Regions from separate parts of the Arthrobacter sp. C152 genome, predicted to be linked through region 1. Evidence: riboswitches for the same ligand, from Rfam matches in the RefSeq annotation. Region 1 holds a riboswitch; each other region holds the start of a gene.
The links. A riboswitch is a leader RNA that binds a small molecule or an ion and turns the genes downstream of it on or off. The one in region 1 is predicted to bind cyclic di-AMP.
Positions count from the first base shown of each region.

Region 2: another riboswitch for cyclic di-AMP. It lies ahead of ACYSM9_RS08075 (C40 family peptidase); the one in region 1 lies ahead of ACYSM9_RS18165 (M23 family metallopeptidase).
Region 3: another riboswitch for cyclic di-AMP. It lies ahead of ACYSM9_RS17715 (aggregation-promoting factor C-terminal-like domain-containing protein); the one in region 1 lies ahead of ACYSM9_RS18165 (M23 family metallopeptidase).

Region 1 covers NZ_JBTZSU010000035.1:16,719-22,951, forward strand. The annotation lists gene ACYSM9_RS18155 (NlpC/P60 family protein) at 1-323, opposite strand, end outside; gene ACYSM9_RS18160 (C40 family peptidase) at 485-1,150, opposite strand; cyclic di-AMP (ydaO/yuaA leader) riboswitch at 1,221-1,397, opposite strand; gene ACYSM9_RS18165 (M23 family metallopeptidase) at 1,541-2,356, opposite strand; cyclic di-AMP (ydaO/yuaA leader) riboswitch at 2,367-2,579, opposite strand; gene ACYSM9_RS18170 (metal-dependent transcriptional regulator) at 2,715-3,410, opposite strand; gene serC (phosphoserine transaminase) at 3,680-4,810, shown strand; gene ACYSM9_RS18180 (DUF3027 domain-containing protein) at 4,876-5,457, opposite strand; gene ACYSM9_RS18185 (cold-shock protein) at 5,464-5,847, opposite strand; gene ACYSM9_RS18190 (hypothetical protein) at 6,063-6,233, shown strand, end outside.
Region 2 covers NZ_JBTZSU010000008.1:51,872-58,104, forward strand. The annotation lists gene ACYSM9_RS08060 (mycothiol transferase) at 1-169, shown strand, start outside; gene ACYSM9_RS08065 (ribonuclease Z) at 162-1,118, shown strand; gene ACYSM9_RS08070 (protein adenylyltransferase SelO) at 1,102-2,574, shown strand; gene ACYSM9_RS08075 (C40 family peptidase) at 2,632-3,471, opposite strand; cyclic di-AMP (ydaO/yuaA leader) riboswitch at 3,475-3,665, opposite strand; gene ACYSM9_RS08080 (aggregation-promoting factor C-terminal-like domain-containing protein) at 3,887-5,203, shown strand; gene ACYSM9_RS08085 (TraR/DksA family transcriptional regulator) at 5,224-5,583, shown strand; gene ACYSM9_RS08090 (DNA alkylation repair protein) at 5,580-6,110, shown strand; gene ACYSM9_RS08095 (DUF1810 domain-containing protein) at 6,130-6,233, shown strand, end outside.
Region 3 covers NZ_JBTZSU010000033.1:16,981-23,213, forward strand. The annotation lists gene ACYSM9_RS17705 (ArnT family glycosyltransferase) at 1-2,004, shown strand, start outside; gene ACYSM9_RS17710 (ArnT family glycosyltransferase) at 2,011-4,020, shown strand; cyclic di-AMP (ydaO/yuaA leader) riboswitch at 4,202-4,361, shown strand; gene ACYSM9_RS17715 (aggregation-promoting factor C-terminal-like domain-containing protein) at 4,367-5,065, shown strand; gene ACYSM9_RS17720 (glyoxalase superfamily protein) at 5,134-5,520, opposite strand; gene upp (uracil phosphoribosyltransferase) at 5,561-6,196, opposite strand; gene ACYSM9_RS17730 (phosphatase PAP2 family protein) at 6,209-6,233, opposite strand, start outside.

The sequences.
Region 1 (6,233 bases):
GGCTCGGGTTCGGCGACGGGAGCCGGCGTGGTGGTCACGGCGGGCTTCTCGTAGCTGATGGCGATGGTGGAGGCGGCCGAGATCGGGGCGTCCACAGCCGTTTCGACTTCCAGCGCGGAGGCGGGGGCGGAATCGCGCTTGACGTTGGCGTCGGCAGCATTGGCCGCGATACCGCTGGTCAGGACCAGGCCGGAAGCGGCTGCGATGACCGCGGCCTGGCGGCCCACGCCGCCGGCGTTGTCGCTGACAGCCTTGGCAATGACAGCGATTGAATTGGTCTTAGTGACCTCGGCGCGGTGCCGTGCGGTAGCACGAGTCGTCATCAGTTCTCTCTTTCGTTTTCCTCAGGACCGCTGTGGCATGTCCGAGGGGTGTGGACGCGCCGGCATCTTGGGGGTACGCCGGCGCATCCCGAACGGGGATTGGTGTTGAGCGAAAAGCTGGGGGCAAAAGAAAAAGTTCTTGGACCCGGGGGTCCGAAGAACTAGTTCATGGTGAAGAAGGAGGAGGAGCCGGTGGCTGCCACGGCGTGCAGCAAGGTTCCCTGGGAGGGGTTGAGGGCGCTGATCATCATGCCGTTGCCGACGTAGATGCCAACATGCGCGCCGCCGTTCTGCATGACAAGGTCACCCGGCTGGGGGGTGGAGGTCGGCTTCATCACGGTCCACGCGTTCGTGCGGGGGATGCTGATGCCGGCCTGCGCGTAGACCCACTGGGTGAAGCCGGAGCAGTCCCAGCCGGTGACGGGGCTGGTGCCGCCCCAAACGTAGGAGTGGCCGATGCCGGTGTAGGCGATGGCTGCGATGCCGGAGGTGGCTGCAGCGGAGATGGCCGCCCCCGCCTTGCCTGCGGTGGAGCCCTCGTCGCCGGCCGTGCGGTCAGCCGCGGTGGACTGGGTCCGGATGGTTTCCGCCTTGGGGGCAGCGGTGGTCTTCACCACGGGACGCTCGAAGGAAACCGTGGCGGTGGGGGCTGCAGTGACCGCGAGGGCGGTCTGCGAAGAGCCGGATTCGGTGGAGGCAGAGACGCCTGCCGTCGTGTCCGCTGCGGTGGCCGGCAGTCCCATGCTCAGGATGAGGCCGGAAGCGGCTGCCACAACGGCAGCCTGGCGGCCCACGGTCCCGGCGTTGGCACTAACGGCCTTGGACACTGCATCCAAGGGGTTGGTGCGAACCGTTTGCGCACGGTGGCGCGCAGAAGTGTGGCGTGAAGACACGAAGGTAGCCTCTCCCAATGCCTGCGAGGTGAGCTGTCGGATTCGGATGGGAGTCACCCGGCCACGTGCTTCCTGGGAAGCTCGCGACTTAACCCCAAGGCCTTCGACGTGAAGGCCAAAATTGGTTCCCCCGCCCCTGCCAGACGATGAAATGCGAACGGACCTTGAGCGGTGGCAGAGTTAGGCAATCCACTCAAGAGCGTCAACTTCGGAAAAGTTGACGCGAGTTAAACGCTACAGGAGTTTGGACCGAATGTCACATTCAGGTCACGGCGCGTTACCTGAAACTGAGAGCGGACGGTCATTTCACTCGCAAACATCGGGTCAGAGCCAGCCCATGGGGTCGACCACTTCGCCATTGACCTGCACCTCGAAGTGGAGATGGCAGCCGGTGGACGCGCCGGTGGTCCCGCTGAGGGCGACGACGTCGCCGCGGGACACAGTCTGGCCCACCTTGACATTGAACGAGGAGAGGTGGTTGTAGGTGGTCTCCAGGCCGTTGCCGTGATCAATCACCACGCGGTTTCCGCCGCCGAACTCGTGCCAGCCCGCGAAGGTCACGGTGCCGGTGGCGGCCGCAAGGACGGAAGTCCCGCATTGCGCCACGAAGTCCTGGCCGCGGTGGAAGTCGCCGGAGCCGCCGGTGATGGGGCTCACGCGGTACCCAAACGGCGAGGCGGTGGTGAGGGAGGCCAGGGGGGCCGCAAGGGTGCCGGCCGAGGCAGCGCGGCTGACCGAACCGGCGGACTGGGCACTCAAAAGCTGCTTCAGTTTCCCGTCCGGATCCGCCTGGGTCACCACGGCGGAGCGGCTGAAGTCGATCTGGGCGCCAACGTCCGCGGAAATCTGGGGGCTCACGGCGGAGGCCGCAACAGGCGTGCCGCCGGCCGGGCCGGTGGCCACGACGGGGCTGGTGGCCGGCATGGCGACCGTCAACGCGATGCCGCTGGCGGCAAGGGCGATGCCTGCCTTCTGTCCGATGCCACTCGCGGAGGCAAACTCGGTGACTTGCCGAAAGGGACCACGGCGCCGGCGCGCATCGCGGTGGAAATCACGGGGGCGCTCCGCTGCGAGAACCTCGACGACCCGGGGTGTCGAAGCGGGACCGGACGCGCGGCGGCGGCCCCGGGAGGTCTGCATGGTCAAGTGGGGTTCCTCTCTGGGTTAGCCTGCGGAGTTAGCTGTCGGATTCGGGTCAGAGAGATCAAAGACCCGGTCCGCCGTAAGCAAGCTTCCGCGCAGAGAGGTATCCATGGAGGATCCTTCACTGGAGAGGCTTGCTGCTGACGGACTTCACCCCAAGGCAGTCCCCCGCTGCCGGTTGTGGTTCCCCCGCCTCTGCCAGTAACGACTCGTACTCCTGATCCGCTGGCAGAGCTCGGCTCCGGATCAGGTAACGCTTAAGTATCAACGCTTGGTTCAACTATAGGGGCTTAAGACCCTAAGTAACAATTCCGTTATCTTTGCGTGATTGCACGCCCGTGGGGTAAGCGCAGGCCTATTTGACGGCAACGAAGACGTGCGCCGCAACTTCCGGCGGCAATTCCAGCGCGCCTTCGATTCCGGGCACGCGCACCGAAATGTAGTCACCCACGCGCTCGAGCGCCACGACGGCGCCGGGGCGGATTCCGCCTTCGTCCAGCTGGGCCAGAAGTTCCGGTTCCACTTGGATCGGCTCCGCAAGGCGGCTGATGGTCACGCCCGAACCGGGGCCGTAGCTTTTCATGGCTTCCAGCAGGCTGATGGCGCCGTCGGCAAAGCCGGGAGCAGGCCGGCCGCCGAGTTCGGCGAGGCCGGGAATCGGATTTCCGTACGGCGACTCGGTGGGATGGTCCAGCAGTTCGTAGATGCGGCGTTCCACGCGTTCGCTCATCACGTGTTCCCAGCGGCAGGCTTCATCGTGGACATACGCCCAGTCCAGCCCGATCACGTCGGCCAGCAGCCGCTCGGCCAGCCGATGCTTGCGCATCACTTCGGTGGCGCGCTTGCGCCCCGCTTCCGTGAGCTCGAGGTGCCGGTCGCCGGACACCACCACGAGGCCGTCGCGTTCCATCCTGCCAATGGTCTGGGAGACGGTGGGCCCGGAGTGGCGCAGCCGCTCGGCAATGCGGGCCCGGAGTGCGACGATGTTCTCTTCCTCGAGTTCCAGGATGGTCCGGAGGTACATCTCCGTAGTGTCGATCAGATCCGTCATCCAGCTCAGCTCCTCGAGCGCAGTACCTTGCGTTGTCCCACCGTATCGCCTCTTCCCGCGGTGTGGCCCGGAGGAAAGCTTAGCCTATTTTGACTTTGTCCGAATAGCCGGCCCCGGACGTCTCAGTGGCTGGACTATGACGGCGCCGGCTCCCGCCCTTACCGCTGTTCAGGCAGAATGGGGAGGGCCAAGTGCTGCCGTCCGGCAGCCACCAGCTGCCGGGGCCAGACCCCCGACCGAAGCAAAGTCACCGCCGAATTGGAGTACCTGTGAGCGAAACCAGCATCACGATTCCCGCCGACCTCCTGCCCAAGGATGGGCGCTTCGGGGCCGGCCCGTCAAAGGTCCGGCAGGAACAGATCGATGCGCTGGCCGCAGCGTCCAAGACGATCCTTGGCACCTCCCACCGGCAGGCACCGGTCAAGAACCTCGTGGGCTCTGTCCGCGAAGGCCTGGGCCAGTTCTTCCGCGCACCCGACGGCTATGAAGTGGTCCTCGGCGTGGGTGGCTCCACCGCGTTCTGGGACGTCGCGAGCTTCGGCCTGGTTGAGAAGAAAGCGCAGCACCTGTCCTTTGGCGAGTTCGGGTCCAAGTTCGCTTCGGCCACCAACAAGGCGCCGTTCCTGGACGCTTCTTCGATCATCAAGTCCGATCCCGGCACCCGGCCCGCAGCGCAGGCCGAAGCCGGTGTAGACGCCTACGCCTGGCCGCAGAACGAGACATCCACCGGTGTTTCCGCCCCGGTGAAGCGCGTGGACGGTGCGGATGAGGGTGCCCTGGTGCTGGTGGATGCCACCTCCGCGGCCGGTGGCCTGGATGTGGACGTCAGCGAGAGCGACGTCTACTACTTCGCCCCGCAGAAGAATTTCGCCTCCGACGGCGGCCTCTGGCTGGGCCTCTTCTCCCCCGCCGCCATCGAGCGTGCCGCGCGGATCAAGGAAAGCGGCCGCTGGATTCCGGATTTCCTGGACCTGCAGACCGCCATCGACAACTCCCGCCTGAACCAGACCTACAACACCCCGTCGCTGTCCACCCTGGTGACCCTGGATGCCCAGGTGCAGTGGCTGAACTCCAACGGCGGCCTGGACTTCGCCGCCGCCCGCACGGCCGATTCAGCCGGACGCATCTACACCTGGGCAGAGGCATCGGACTTTGCGACGCCGTTCGTTGCCAACCCGGATGAGCGCTCCAACGTCATCGCCACGATCGACTTCGACGATTCGGTTGATGCCGCCACCGTCGCCAAGGTCCTGCGCGCCAACGGCATCGTGGACACGGAGCCGTACCGCAAGCTGGGCCGCAACCAGCTGCGCATCGCCACCTTCGTGGCCATCGATCCGGACGACGTCTCGGCGCTGCTGTCCAGCATCGACTTCGTGGTGGGCGAACTGCGCAAGTAGCCCCGCGTTAATAGACGACGGCGCCGCCCGGGTCATCCCGGACGGCGCCGTTTCGTCTTGCCTGGCTAGGCCTCGGCTTCCGCCTGCGGGCCGTCGTCGTCTGCCGGCCCGTCGTCGTCTTTGTCAGTTTCCGGGGCATCTTCGGCAGCCGGGGCAGCGACGTCAGCGGCCGGTTCCGAAGCCTCCACCGTCCCCGGGGTGCCGGCTTCGGATTCAGGCTCCTGCTCCGGCTCCTGTGCGTCCTCGGGCCGGACGCGCTCCGCCCACGGCACCCATTCGGGGGCCAGGATCGAGTCCTCGGAGGGCAGCAGCCCCAGCTCGTTGACCGTGACCACCTTGGAGCGGGAGTTGCGGGTCAACACGGCATACCATTGCCAGCCCGCGTATCCCGGAAGCCGCGACTCGAACAGGTGCGTCACCAGGCGGTCGCCTTCGCTCTTGGCTGCCAGGTGCGGGCCGATGGTGGCGGCGGGGGTGATGCCCTCTATCGCGGTCCGGGCGGCGTCCACGGCGGCGGCCAGGAAGGCATCAGGCTTTCCGGTACGCCAGACAGGCACACCGGCCTTGCGCTTGGCGGCAGCCTTGGCCGGTGCCTTGGCAGCCTGGCCCTGCACGGGTGCGCCCGGCAGATCAGCTTCGGGGTTCATAGGCGGCTAAACGTCCAGCTCGTCGGCAACCTTGCGCAGTGCGGCCGCGATTGCCTTGCCCTTGTTCCCGTCCGGGTACTTGCCCTTGGACAGGGTCCCGGACAGGTTGTCCAGGACGCTCACCAGGTCCTGCACCAGCGGCGCGAGGTCCCGTGCTGCCGGACGTTTCGCCTTGGCGATGGACGGCGTCTTGTCCAGGACGCGCAGCCCCAGGGCCTGGGCGCCCTTGCGTCCGTCAGCCACGCCGAATTCGACGCGCGTGCCGGCCTTGAGCTCAGTTACGCCCTCGGGCAGCGATGACTTGGGCAGGAATACCTCCTGGCCATCCTCGCCCGCGAGGAACCCAAATCCTTTGTCCTTGTCATACCACTTGACCTTGCCGGTAGGCACGTAATCAACCTTCTTCGTTCTGCTGTCTTGAGACACGGCCAGCTGCCACCGCGTCCGCCCTGTTGTGCGGGTTCAAGGTATGGCAACTGCAAACCGTGTTGGTCTGTATCCTTCAAGGTTACCTGCCGGGTGGCCCAATCACGCGTACGGCGGCCCTGTTCACCGTCGACTGGACAGTTCAGCCTTGGACTGGCCTGCGCTGTACCGTTACGTCCATGACTCTCTCACGATACCGGCGGCCGCTGACGATCCTCGCAGCCGTGATTGCCGTGCTTTCCCTCGCAGCCGTGGGAGCGGTCATGGCTTGTGCCTTCGCCGGGGCAGTCGCTCCCACCTGGGTCACCTATGGTGCACTGTACGGCCTGCCCGCAGCATTCGTCCTGATG
Region 2 (6,233 bases), on a different contig from region 1:
AGGGCTCCAGGATTCCGACCTGGACCGCGTTGTCGACCGGAACTGGGACCCGCCGGTCACCTACGGGGTGCGGTTGGTGAGCATCCTCGCCGATTGCCTCCAGCACGCCGGCCAGGCCGCGTATGCCAAGGGGCTTCACGCCCGCCAGGCGGAACGCCCCGGTGCGTGAGCTGGTAGTCCTGGGGACGGCCTCGCAGGTGCCCACCCGCACCAGGAACCACAACGGCTACCTCCTGCGCTGGGACGGCGAGGGGCTGCTCTTCGACCCCGGCGAGGGCACCCAGCGCCAAATGATCCATGCCGGCGTCTCCGCAACATCCATCACCAGGATCTGCCTCACCCACGTGCACGGCGACCACTGTTTCGGGCTGCCGGGCGTGCTCTCCAGGATGGCCCTGGATGGAGTCACCCATCCCGTCCACCTGCATTACCCGGCTTCGGGCGCCGACGTTGTCCGCGCCCTCATCTCCGTCAGTTCGCCCGGCATCGACCTGCGGCTGCACCCGCACTCCGGCGCCGGAACGGTGGCGGACGGCCTGGAGGTCCGGCCCTTGAACCACCGCATCGAGACCTACGGCTACCGGCTCACTGAACCGGACGGCCGCACCTTCCTGCCGGAGCGGCTGCGCGCGGCCGGCATCGCCGGCCCGGACATCGGAAGGCTGCAGCGCGGCGGGAGCCTTGACGGCGTGCGGCTGGAGCAGGTCAGCGTGCCGCGGCCGGGGCAGCGGTTCGCGTTCATCATGGACACCGCGCCTTGCCTCGGCGCCGGGGAACTGGCCGCCGGCGCCGACTTGCTGGTCACCGAATCGACGTTCAGTGACGACGACGGCGGGCTGGCACGGCAGTACCGCCACCTCACCGCCGGGCAGGCAGGGGAACTGGCGGCGGCCGCGGGCGCCCGGACCCTGGTGCTGACGCACTTCTCGGCACGGTATGGCGACGACGTTTCGCTGCTGGCCGCCCAGGCCCGGACGCGCGCCCCCGCTGTTGCCGTCGTGGCAGCGGAGGACCTGCAGCGCATTCCCGTTCCACGGCGCCTGGGCGCCCGGGAATCCTACCCGGCACCACATCAGGAAGCCACGGCGATAGGGTTAAACCATGACGGCAGCAGCTGAATCCACGGTCACTTTCGATGGCCGCTTTGCCCGGGACCTGGCCGAGCTCGCCGTTCCCTGGCAGGCCGAGGAAGCCCCGGCGCCCGAACTGCTCATCCTTAACGAGGCGCTGGCCGCGGATCTTGGCCTCGACTCCGGATACCTCCGCAGTCCTGAAGGCGTGCGGCTCCTGGTGGGTAACCACGTTCCGGAGGGTGCCACGCCGGTGGCGCAGGCCTACGCCGGCCACCAGTTCGGCGGCTATTCGCCCCTCCTGGGTGACGGCCGCGCCCTGCTCCTGGGCGAGGTCACGGACGGGGACGGACGCATCAGGGACGTCCACCTCAAAGGCTCCGGACGCACGCCTTTCGCCCGCGCAGGGGACGGCCGGGCCGTCGTCGGGCCCATGCTGCGGGAGTACCTTGTCAGCGAGGCCATGCATGCCCTGGGGATTCCCACCACTCGCTCCCTCGCCGTGGTGGCCACCGGGCGGCAGGTGCGGCGCGAGGGGATGCTGCCCGGTGCCGTGCTGGCGCGGGTGGCCGGCAGCCACCTGCGCGTCGGCAGCTTCCAGTATGCCCGCGCCACGGAAAACATCGACCTGCTGCGGCGGCTCGCCGACCACGCCATCAGCCGGCACTACCCCGGGGTCGCCGCGGCCGAAAACCCGTACCTTGGCCTCTTCCGCTCGGTGGTCTCCGCCCAGGCCGCCCTGGTGGCACGCTGGATGCTGGTGGGGTTCGTGCATGGGGTGATGAACACGGACAACATGACCATTTCCGGTGAAACGATCGACTACGGCCCCTGCGCATTCATGGATGCGTTCAATCCCGGCGCCGTCTACAGCTCCATTGACACCAGCGGCCGCTACGCGTACGCCAACCAGCCGGTCCTCGCCGAATGGAACCTTGCCCGGCTGGCCGAGGCCATGCTGCCGCTGATCGACGAGGACCAGGAGAAAGCCGTCGCGCCCGCGGTCGAGGCGCTCGGCACCTTCCGCGCTGAGTACAGTGCGGCCTGGTCCGGCGGAATGAAAGAAAAGCTGGGCCTGCCGGCGGACGCGGCCGGTGCCGGCAGCGAGGCGGCATCGGACGTCGTGGACGGGGCGGTCGCCATCCTGAAGGACGGCCCGGTGGATTACACGCTGTTCTTCCGGAACCTCGGCAAGGCGGCCCGCGGGGACCTCCGTCCGGTCCGCGGCATGGTGCTGGACCTGGCGGCCTTCGATTCCTGGGCGGGGCAGTGGCAGGCCCTGGGCCCCGACCCGGACCTGATGGACCGCGTGAATCCCGCCTACATCCCGCGCAACCACCTGGTGGAGGAGGCGCTTGCGGCCGGCACGGGGGGAGACCTGGACCCCCTGCGCCGGCTGCTGGAAGCGGTCACCAAACCCTTTACGCAACGGGCGGGGCTGGAACGCTACGCCGAGGGAGCGCCCAAGGACTTCGGGAGTTACATGACCTTCTGCGGGACCTGAACGCAGAAGGGCGGCGGCCAGAAATCCCGGCCGCCGCCCTTCTTCTGCGCGCGGTGGTTAGGCTACGCGGACGGCGGAGTAGCCGCCGAGCCAGCTGATGGAGTGCACCTCGGTGGTGTATCCGTTGACGCCGCCGCTGACCACCTGGCCGTCACCGGCGTACACGCCGACGTGGCCGGAGGTGATGATCAGGTCACCGGGAGCCGGGCTGCCCACCACGGTGCCGTACTGGAAGAACTGGGTGGGGGCCAGGTCACCCACCGACTTGCCCACCGAGCGCAGGGCCTTCTCCACCATGGCGGTGCAGTCCTGCTGGACGCCCAGCTGGCTGTAGGCCGAGGCGAGGATGGCTGCACCGGTGCCGGTTCCGGTGGAGGCCGGGGTGGCCGAGGCGTAGGACATGTTCATCCCGGTGTTCACTGGAGTCGAAGCGGCTGCGGCGGTGGGTGCCGGAGCGGGCGCCTGGGCGGGTGCCGGGGCAGCGTATCCTGCACCCGGGATCTGGATCTGGTCGCCCGGGTAGATGATCGAGGACAGTCCCAGGCCATTGGCGGACAGCACATCGTTCAGGCTGACGCCGTAGGCTGACGCGATAGCGCCCAAGGTGTCGCCGGACGCCACGGTGTGTACAGTGGCGGCCGCCGCTGCCGGCGCGGCCACTTCGGCGGCGGGGGCGGCAGTGGCCTGGACTCTAGTCTGTTCGGTGGTGTCCGGGGCGGTGACACCGGCGTGGGCCGGGGCGCCGACCCCGAACGCAATGCCGGACGCGGCTGCCACTGCGAGCGCCGGACGGCCCAGCGAGCGCGCCTGGGACTTGGCTGTCACGGCCAGGCCTTCGAGCACAATCGAGCGGGCCGGGGTCGCGCGGTGACGGGCAGCATTGGAAATTTTTGACACGGTTGATCGCCTCTCCCATGCCTGCGGGGTGAGCTGTCGGGTTCGGGCTGGAGATGCCCGGCCGAAAGCACCCCGCGATGGACGGAAGGCGCTGTCGACTTAACCCCAAGGCCTCGTAAGGCCGTGGAAATGTGGTTCCCCCGTCCCTGCCAGCTGGAAACGATCGAATCCCGGGTCAGCGGCAGGGCTCGGCAAGCTGATGGGAATGTCCCGTCTGGGAGGGACACCATTCGACCATAACCCGCGCTCCCGCCAATTGTCACATTTAGATAACATGCGAGGCCTTCCTCTCGAATTCAGCAAAAGTCTTGTGGCGGTTTTGCGGACGCTGCAGGGCGCCCCGCATGGCGCGAGGTAACGGTATTGCGGCGCAAATCCTTCGTGGCCGGCACGGCTGCCGGTAAGCTTCGGGACTATGCCCCTGATCGTGACCGGGATCAAGGCCCCCGTGCTGGGAGGCCTGCTGGCCATTACACTGGCCGCGGCCGCACTGTTGCCTGCCTCCGCGGACGACCCCACGCCACCTGCCGGGTACCCATCCTGGGACGATGTGCAGAAGGCGCAGTCCTCCGAAACTGCCAAAGCCGGGGAAATCAGCAGGATCAACGGCCTCCTCGCCGGCCTGCAGGCCGAGTCCGAGGCTGCGGGTGCCACCGCCGTCAGCTCAGCAGCCGGCTACGCGTCGGCGCAGGCAGCCCTCGAAGCGGCAACCGCGCGGGTGCAGACCCTGTCCGCCGAGGCCGCCCGGGCCAACGGCCAACTGGCAAGCCACAGGAAGGCCCTTGGCGCCCTCGCGGTGCAGTCGTACAAGACCGGCGGGACCAACGCCGGATTTTTCGTGGCACTGGACGCCCTTGAGGCCAACACGGCCCAGGGCTTTAACCTGGTCCAGCTGGCAGGGGACAAGACCGCGGCGCTGGTGGCCAAGGCCGCGGCTGCCGGCAAGGTGGCTGCCTCCCTCGCTGACCAGGAAACGGCCGCCAAAGCCGAGCGGGAGCGCCTGGCCGGCGAGGCGAAGGCAAAGCTGGAGGCCGCCCGTTCGGCCCAGGAAGCCCTGGCCCGGCAGGTTGCGGAGGAAAAGCAGCACGGCGATGAACTGACCGCACAGCTTGCCAGCCTGAAAGGGACCACCGCGGCCATCGAGGGACAGTACCGCCAGGGCCAGGCCGCGCTGGCTGCCTATGAGGCGGCGCAGGCGGCCAAGCATGCCGCCGCGGAAGAGCAGGCCCGCCGGCAGGCCGAAGAGGCCGCCGCCGCGGCAGCCCGGCAGCCGAAGGCACCCCCGGCTGCCGCCCCCGCTCCGGCACCCCCTGGAAGTCCCGCCAACCCCGTACCGGACCCATCTGTGCCGGACGCACCTCCGGTGGCGGCGGTGCCAAGCCCGCCGCCCGTCGTCGTACCTTCCCTTCCCGGCAGCGCTGTCAATGATCCGGCCGGCGCGAAGAACTATGCCTCCGGGCGCCTGGGCGCGTACGGCTGGGGCCAGGAACAGTTCCAGTGCCTGGCGCAGCTCTGGACAAAGGAATCCGGCTGGCTGACCACTGCCACGAACCCCTACTCGGGTGCCTACGGCATCGCGCAGGCGCTGCCGCCGGGCAAGTATGCAAGCGCCGGCAGTGACTGGCTGACCAGCTACCGGACGCAGGTCGACTGGGGACTGGGCTACATCCGCGACCGCTACGCGACCCCCTGCGGTGCCTGGAGCCACTCCGTCGCCCTGAACTGGTACTGATGTGGCGCTAGGCTTTCCCTATGCCAGACGTTGAACGCTTCCGGGTGCTCCTGGAGCAGGAGCGGGAACGGAGGTCGGCTTTGCTGCCGGCTCTCCGGGCCGACATCGCGGCGGCGAATTCGGCGCGGCAGGACTCGAATGTTGACGACGAGCACGACCCCGAGGGCGCCACGATCGCCTTCGAACTCTCCCAGGCGTCGGCCCTCCTGAAGCAGAGCACGGCAGGGCTGGACCAGGTGGAGGCGGCTCTGGCAAGGATCGACGCCGGCACCTACGGCGTGTGCGCGGTATGCGGGGACCCCATCGCCGAAGGCCGGCTGGAGGCGCGGCCGTGGACCCCGTTCTGCATCCGGCACGCCGCGGCGGGGCGCGGACGGTGACCGGCGCCGCGGACACCGTGGCTGCGGCGGCGGAGTTCATCGACCGGACGCTTCGGAATGAGGGCACCTGGTACCGGGCGGACGACGTCGGCAACCGGCTGGGCGGCACCCTCGCCTCCTACGGCTCGTCCGTGGGGGCGGTCCGGGGAACAGTGCGCGACGCCCTGCGCAAATTCAAGGACCTGGACCACGACACCCTGGTCATGCTTGCCTCAGCCCTCTGGGCCCAGCCGAAACCCGGCGCCCGGCCCGTCTTTGAACGCCGCCTGGCCGCCGTGGTGCTGCTGCAGTCCAGCGTCCGCCTGCTCCGGCATTCGGACCTGACCCGCCTTGAGGGGTTCCTCCGCTCGGTACGGGCGCAGGAACTGGTGGCGCCGCTGCTCGCGGACGTCCTGGTTCCCCTGCTGGCGGGGCTGGGTGGGCGCGAACGGCAGCGCGCCGACGTTATCCTGTCGAGATGGCGGGAGGACCCGGAGCCGCAGCTGCAGGCCGCGGCGGACGCCCTTGCCAGGGAGCCGACCCTTTGAAACCTGCGTGGAGGATCCAATGAATGAGCCGTTTGACCTTGACCGCTTCGTCAGCGCCCAGAACAGCGGGGAAACCTATGGGCAGGCCCTGGAAGAGCTGCGGGTCGGCAACAAGACCGGACA
Region 3 (6,233 bases), on a different contig from region 1:
TCCGCAGCAGGCCTGCTGCTGGCCACAACGGTTCTGTACCTCTGGAACCTCGCGGCCACCGGCTACGGCAACTCCTTCTACGCCGCTGCCATCCAGGCGGGCACGAAGGACTGGACCGCGTTCCTCTTCGGCTCGCTCGACGCCGGCAACGCGATCACCGTGGACAAGCCGCCCGCGGCGCTGTGGATCCCGGCCCTGTCCGGCCGCATCTTCGGCTTCTCTTCGCTGAGCATGCTGGTTCCGGAGGCACTCATGGGCGTTGCCGCCGTCGGCTTCCTCTACCTGGCCGTCAAGAAGGTTTCGGGACCGGCGGCAGGCCTGCTGGCCGGTGGCGCGCTGGCGCTGACGCCCGTGGCGGCGCTGATGTTCAAGTTCAACAACCCGGATGCCCTGCTCACTCTGTGCCTGGTGCTCGCGGCATACTTCACCACCCGGGCCATTGAGCGGGCGGGCTGGAAGTGGCTGGTCGCAGCCGGTGCAGTGATCGGCCTGGCATTCCTGACCAAGATGCTGCAGGGCTTCCTGGTTGTTCCGGCACTGGGGCTCGCCTACCTTTGGGCGGCTCCCACCACGCTGTGGCGCCGGCTGGTGCACCTGCTGGGCGCCCTCGGCGGAATCGTTGTGGTGGCCGGCAGCTATGTGGCGCTGTTCCAGCTGACGCCGGCCTCGGCGCGGCCCTACATGGCCGGGTCCACCACCAACAGCTTCCTGGAACTCACGTTTGGCTACAACGGCCTGGCCCGCATCACGGGGTCCGGCGAAGGCATGCCCGGCGGCGGAGGTGCGGGCGCCCCGGGAGGCGCAGGAGGTGGCTTCGGTGGCGGCAACGCAGGCTTCGGCGGGGCCGCCGGCCTCCTGCGGATGTTCGGAACCAGCTTCGGCGGGGAGGTGTCCTGGCTGCTGCCTGCCGCGCTGATCCTGCTGGCGGCAGGGCTGTGGTTCACCCGCCGGGAAGTCCGCACGTCCCTGGGCCGGGCATCCCTGATCCTGTGGGGCGGCTGGCTCCTGGTCACGGCCGGCGTCTTCAGCTTCATGAGCGGCATCGTCCATCCCTACTACTCCGTGGCGCTCGCCCCGGCGATCGCGGCCCTGGTGGGCATCGGCGCCGTTGAACTGTGGCGCGGCCGCGCGTCCTGGCCGGCCCGGATCGTGCTGGCCATCGTCGTGGCCGCCACCGCTGCTTGGTCGGCGGTGCTGCTGGGCCGGGACCCGTCGTGGCTTCCATGGCTGGGCACCACCGTCATCGTCCTCGGGGTGCTGGCTGCGGGTGCGATCCTGCTCCGCGTCGACGGCATCGGAACAGGTACGGGAACGGCCGTGGGCACAGCCGGCCGGTTCCGCCGCGCAGGGGCTGCCGCCGTCGTCGCGGTGTCGCTGCTGGCCGGGGGCCTGGGTACGGCTGCCTGGACGCTGGCAACTGCCGCCACGGCGCACTCCGGTTCCATCCCGACGTCGGGCCCTGCCGGCTCCGCGGCCCCGGCGCGGGGCGGCATCGGCGACCGGGCAGGATTCGGCGCCGCGGACCGGCCGGCACGCGACGCAGGCATCGACGCAGGCACAGAGGCAGGCACCGCGGATCCTGGCGCCTTTGGCCCGGGGCTCGACGCCGGTGTGCCCGGCGCCCAGGGGAACGGTTCGGGCGGTCCCGGCGGACCCGGCGAAGGAACGGCGGACGCCGCGCTGACCGCACTGCTGTCCGGCACCACCACGAAGTGGTCCGCGATCGTCTCCGGCGCGTCGCAGGCGGCAAGCCTTGAACTGGCGTCCAACACCAGCGTGATTGCCCTGGGCGGCTGGAACGGCGGGGACCCCTACCCCACGCTCGCCCAGTTCCAGGACATGGTGTCCAGGGGCGAGATCAGTTACTTCATCGAAGGCGGCGCCGGCGGGATGGGCGGCGGCATGGGCGGCCGCGGCGGCAACTCGGAGGTCGCGGCGTGGGTCCAGGCCACCTTCCAGGCGCAGACGGTAGGCAACGCCACCGTCTACACGCTGACCAAGTAGGACGCCATGGCCAGCAGCCACTACACCCGGACGGCACCGGCGCGGTCCCCCCGGGTAAATTCCCCCGGCGTAGACTTCCCCGGCGTGCAGGCACCTGGCGCGGCCGGCGGCACCTTCCGAGCACCGGCCTCCCGCCGCGCCCGACTGGAGCTGGCCGTCCTGCTGGTGGCCACGGCGTTGCTGTACCTGTGGAACCTGGGCGCATCCGGCTGGGCCAACGCTTTCTACTCGGCAGCGGCCCAGGCGGGCTCGCAGGACTGGACGGCCTGGTTCTTCGGTTCCTCCGATGCCGCCAATTCGATCACGGTGGACAAGCCGCCGGCGTCCCTGTGGATCATGGGCCTGTCCGTGCGCGTCTTCGGCCTGAGCCCGTGGAGCATCCTGGTGCCCGAGGCCTTGATGGGCGTGGGCACTGCGTGGCTGCTGTACCTGGCGGTGCGGCGGGCCGCGGCGCCGGCCACCGGTGATGACCGGCTGGCGCACCGGGCAGGGCTGCTGGCCGCGGCGGTCCTTGCCCTTACCCCGGTGGCTACGCTGATGTTCCGGTTCAACAACCCGGATGCCCTGCTGGTACTGCTGATGACCGCTGCCGGATACGCCACGCTGCGGGCCATCCAGCAGGACGGGCTGCGGTGGCTGCTGCTCGCCGGGGTCCTCCTGGGGTTCGGGTTCCTGACAAAGCAGCTGCAGGTGCTGCTGGTGGTCCCCGGATTCGCCGTGGCGTATGCAGTTGCGGGGCCGGGCAGGATCCGCCGGCGGCTGGCCCGGCTGGCTGCCGCCGGACTGGCGATGCTCCTCTCCGCCGGCTGGTGGCTTGCCGCGGTGGAGCTGACCCCTGCGGGTATGCGGCCCTACATTGGCGGTTCCCAGGACAACTCCATCCTGGAACTCACGCTCGGCTACAACGGGCTGGGACGGCTCACCGGCGAGGAGACGGGCAGCGTCGGCGGCGGCAACGGATGGGGCGTGCCAGGCCTGTTCCGGATGTTCAACAGCGATTTCGGCGGCCAGGTGGCCTGGCTCCTGCCGTCCGCCCTGATCCTTGCCGCGGGCCTGCTTTGGGTAGGCCGCCGCGCGCCCCGGAACGACGGGGTTCGCGCCTCCGTGCTGATCTGGGGCTCCTGGGTGCTGGTCACCGGACTGGTCTTCAGCTTCATGGCCGGGATCATCCACCCCTACTATGCCGTGGCGCTGGCTCCGGGGATCGCTGCGCTGGCGGGCCTGGGCGGCGTTCTGCTGTGGCAGCACAGGCAGCAGGCCGCGGCCGGGGCGCTGCTCGCGGCGGCAGTGGCGGCGGCGGCCTTGATGGGCTTCTACCTGCTCGGGACCACCTCCGCGTACGGGCCGTGGCTGCGCTGGCTTGTGCTGGCCGGCGGCCTGGCAGCGGCGGCGGGCACAGGGCTGGCCAGGTTCCTGCGCATGCGTTCAATCCAGCGGACGACGGCGGCGCTCGCCATAGCAGCGTCACTCGCCGGCCCCCTGGCGTACTCCCTCACCACCGCGGCGACGGCACACAGCGGAGCCATCGTCAGTGCCGGGCCGGCGTCGGGCTTCGGTGCCGGCAGGACGGGACAAGGCGCCGGCGCCCGTAGCCCGGGCCCGGGAGCGGCACCTTCTGGCGGAACCGGATTGGCGGGTGGCCGGCCGGGAAGCGGCATGGGCGGCCTCCTCGGCGCCCCCACGCCGTCGTCCGAACTGGTGGCCGCGCTCAAGGACGGCGCGTCCCGCTACACCTGGGCGGCCGCCGTGATCGGATCCAACAACGCGGCAGGCTACCAACTGGCAACTGGGCTGCCGGTCATGGCCGTGGGCGGCTTCAACGGCACGGACCCCTCGCCGACCCTGGCGCAGTTCCAGCAACTCGCCGCGGAAGGAAAGATCCACTACTTCGTCGCCGGCGGCGCCATGCGCTCCACCAGCGGATCCGCCGCTCCCGAGCAGATCGCCCAATGGGTGGCAGCGAACTTCACCCCGCAGGCAATCGGCGGCGCCACGGTGTACGTCCTGGCTGGATAACGAAGGGGGAAGACGCACTCGGCCGCAGCCGCCAAAATTGGGGGCGGCTGCGGCTGAACGCACAAGGCGACGCGCACGCCGTCGTGACTTCCGTTACCTAAATGTGACTTAAGCGGGCGATTCCTGTACCGTCGATTAGGTGCGGCCCGCGTTCGGACCGCAATCCCGGGTTGACGCCAAGCTCTGCCGCTTCCCGGATTCCGCTTGAGCAACGGCAGAGGCGGGGGACCCACCGTCCCGGGCAATGACTGCCCTTGGGGTTAAGCAGCACGTGATCATTCCGTGCTGCCGGATGCCCTCATCCGAACCCGACAGCTAACTCCGCAGGTGTGAGAGGCGATCAACCATGTCCAAAAACACGGCAGAACCCTGCCTGCAGTCCAAGGCAAAACACCGGGCCAAACCCCAGGCGGCCAAAAAGAGCACCCTCGGCCGGCGGGCCGCCATCCTCGCGGCATCCTGTGCCGTGCTGGTCGGCGTTGGCGCCGCAGGCCAGGCCACCAACAGCATGGCCCCGGTCTCGGCCACCGGGTCCCACTCTTCCACAGCAGCTTCCGACGCCCAACTGAGCATCGAGAAAAGCGAAATCCGTTCCAACCCTGCCGCGACACCCAGCCCGGCGCCGATCAACGTGGCACCCCAGGCGGCCGAACCGGCCCCTGCCCCGTCCACTCCCCCAGCCCAGGCTGCACCCGCTCCGGCCCCCGCACCCGAGCCGGCTCCCGCCGTCGCGGTCAACGATCCTGCAGGCGCCCAGGCCTACGCCGACAGCCAGCTGGCCTCCTTCGGCTGGAGCGCCGACCAGATGCAGTGCCTGAAGACCCTGTGGACCAAGGAATCGGACTGGACCACCACGGCCACCAACGCCAGCAGCGGGGCCTACGGCATCGTGCAGTCGCTGCCGGCCGAAAAAATGGCAAGCTTTGGAGCGGACTACCTCACCAATTACCGCACCCAGATCAACTGGGGCCTGGACTACATCAAGAAGAGCTACCAGTCCCCCTGCGGCGCCCTGAACTTCCACCTGGCCCACAACTGGTACTAGGAGGCCGGCACCACGCCCGCACCATCAGCAGCCCGCACCCCAAGGTGCGGGCTGCCGCGGTTTAAGTCCTAACCAGCCTGCCCGGCGTTCCGGTAGGGGATGTACTGCACGGCCCACTTGTTGCCGTCCGGATCGGCGAAGTACACGAAGTGGCCCCAGGGCTGGACGTCGATGTCGCTGACCTCCACCCCGTTGTTCTTCAGGAACTCGTGCGCCGCATGGATGTCGTCCACCACCAGCTGCAGGTTGGATCCGGTTCCGGGCGGCGCGTCGGACAGCCCCTCGCCGATGCAGATTGAACAGGCGGAGCCGCGGGGCGTCAGCTGGACGAAGCGGATGGCGTCGGAGGGCCGCTCGTCAAAATCCGGGTTGAAACCCACTTTGTTGACGTAGAAATCCTTGGCGCGGTCCACGTCGGACACGGGGACAAAGACGAGTTCGAGTTTCCAGTCCATCCGCACAGGCTAGCGGCGTGGCCCGGTTTGGGAAAGGGGGTTACCCGGCGATGCCGTAAAGGCGGTCGCCGGCGTCGCCGAGGCCGGGAACGATGTACGACTTGTCGTTGAGCTTCTCATCGATGGACGCCAGGACAATGTGCACGTTGGCCCCGGACAGCTCCTCCTCCAGCCTGGCCAGGCCTTCGGGTGCGGCGAGCAGGCAGATGCAGGTGACGTCGGAGGCGCCGCGCTTGAACAGGAACTTGATGGCCTCGCGGAGGGTGCCGCCGGTGGCAAGCATCGGGTCCAGGACGAAGACCTGGCGGCCGGTCAGGTCCTCGGGAAGCCGCTCCGCGTAGGTGATGATGTCCAGCGTTTCCTCGTCCCGGGCCATGCCCAGGAAGCCCACCTCGGCGGTGGGAACCAGTTTGGTCATGCCCTCGAGCATGCCCAGGCCGGCACGCAGGATGGGGACCACCAGGGGCGTGGGCTTGGTGAAGGCCGTGCCGACGGTGGTGCTGACGGGCGTCTGGATGGTGACGGGCTCGGTGCGGACCTCGCGGGTGGCCTCATAGGCCAGCAGGGTGACCAGCTCTTCCGTCAACTGGCGGAAGACCGGGGACGGGGTGTTCTTGTCCCGCAGGACGGTGAGCTTGTGGGCAACCAGCGGGTGGTCAACAACGAGAGTGCGCATCCCCCAAAACTATCACCCGCCAGAACCCTTCCCCGGG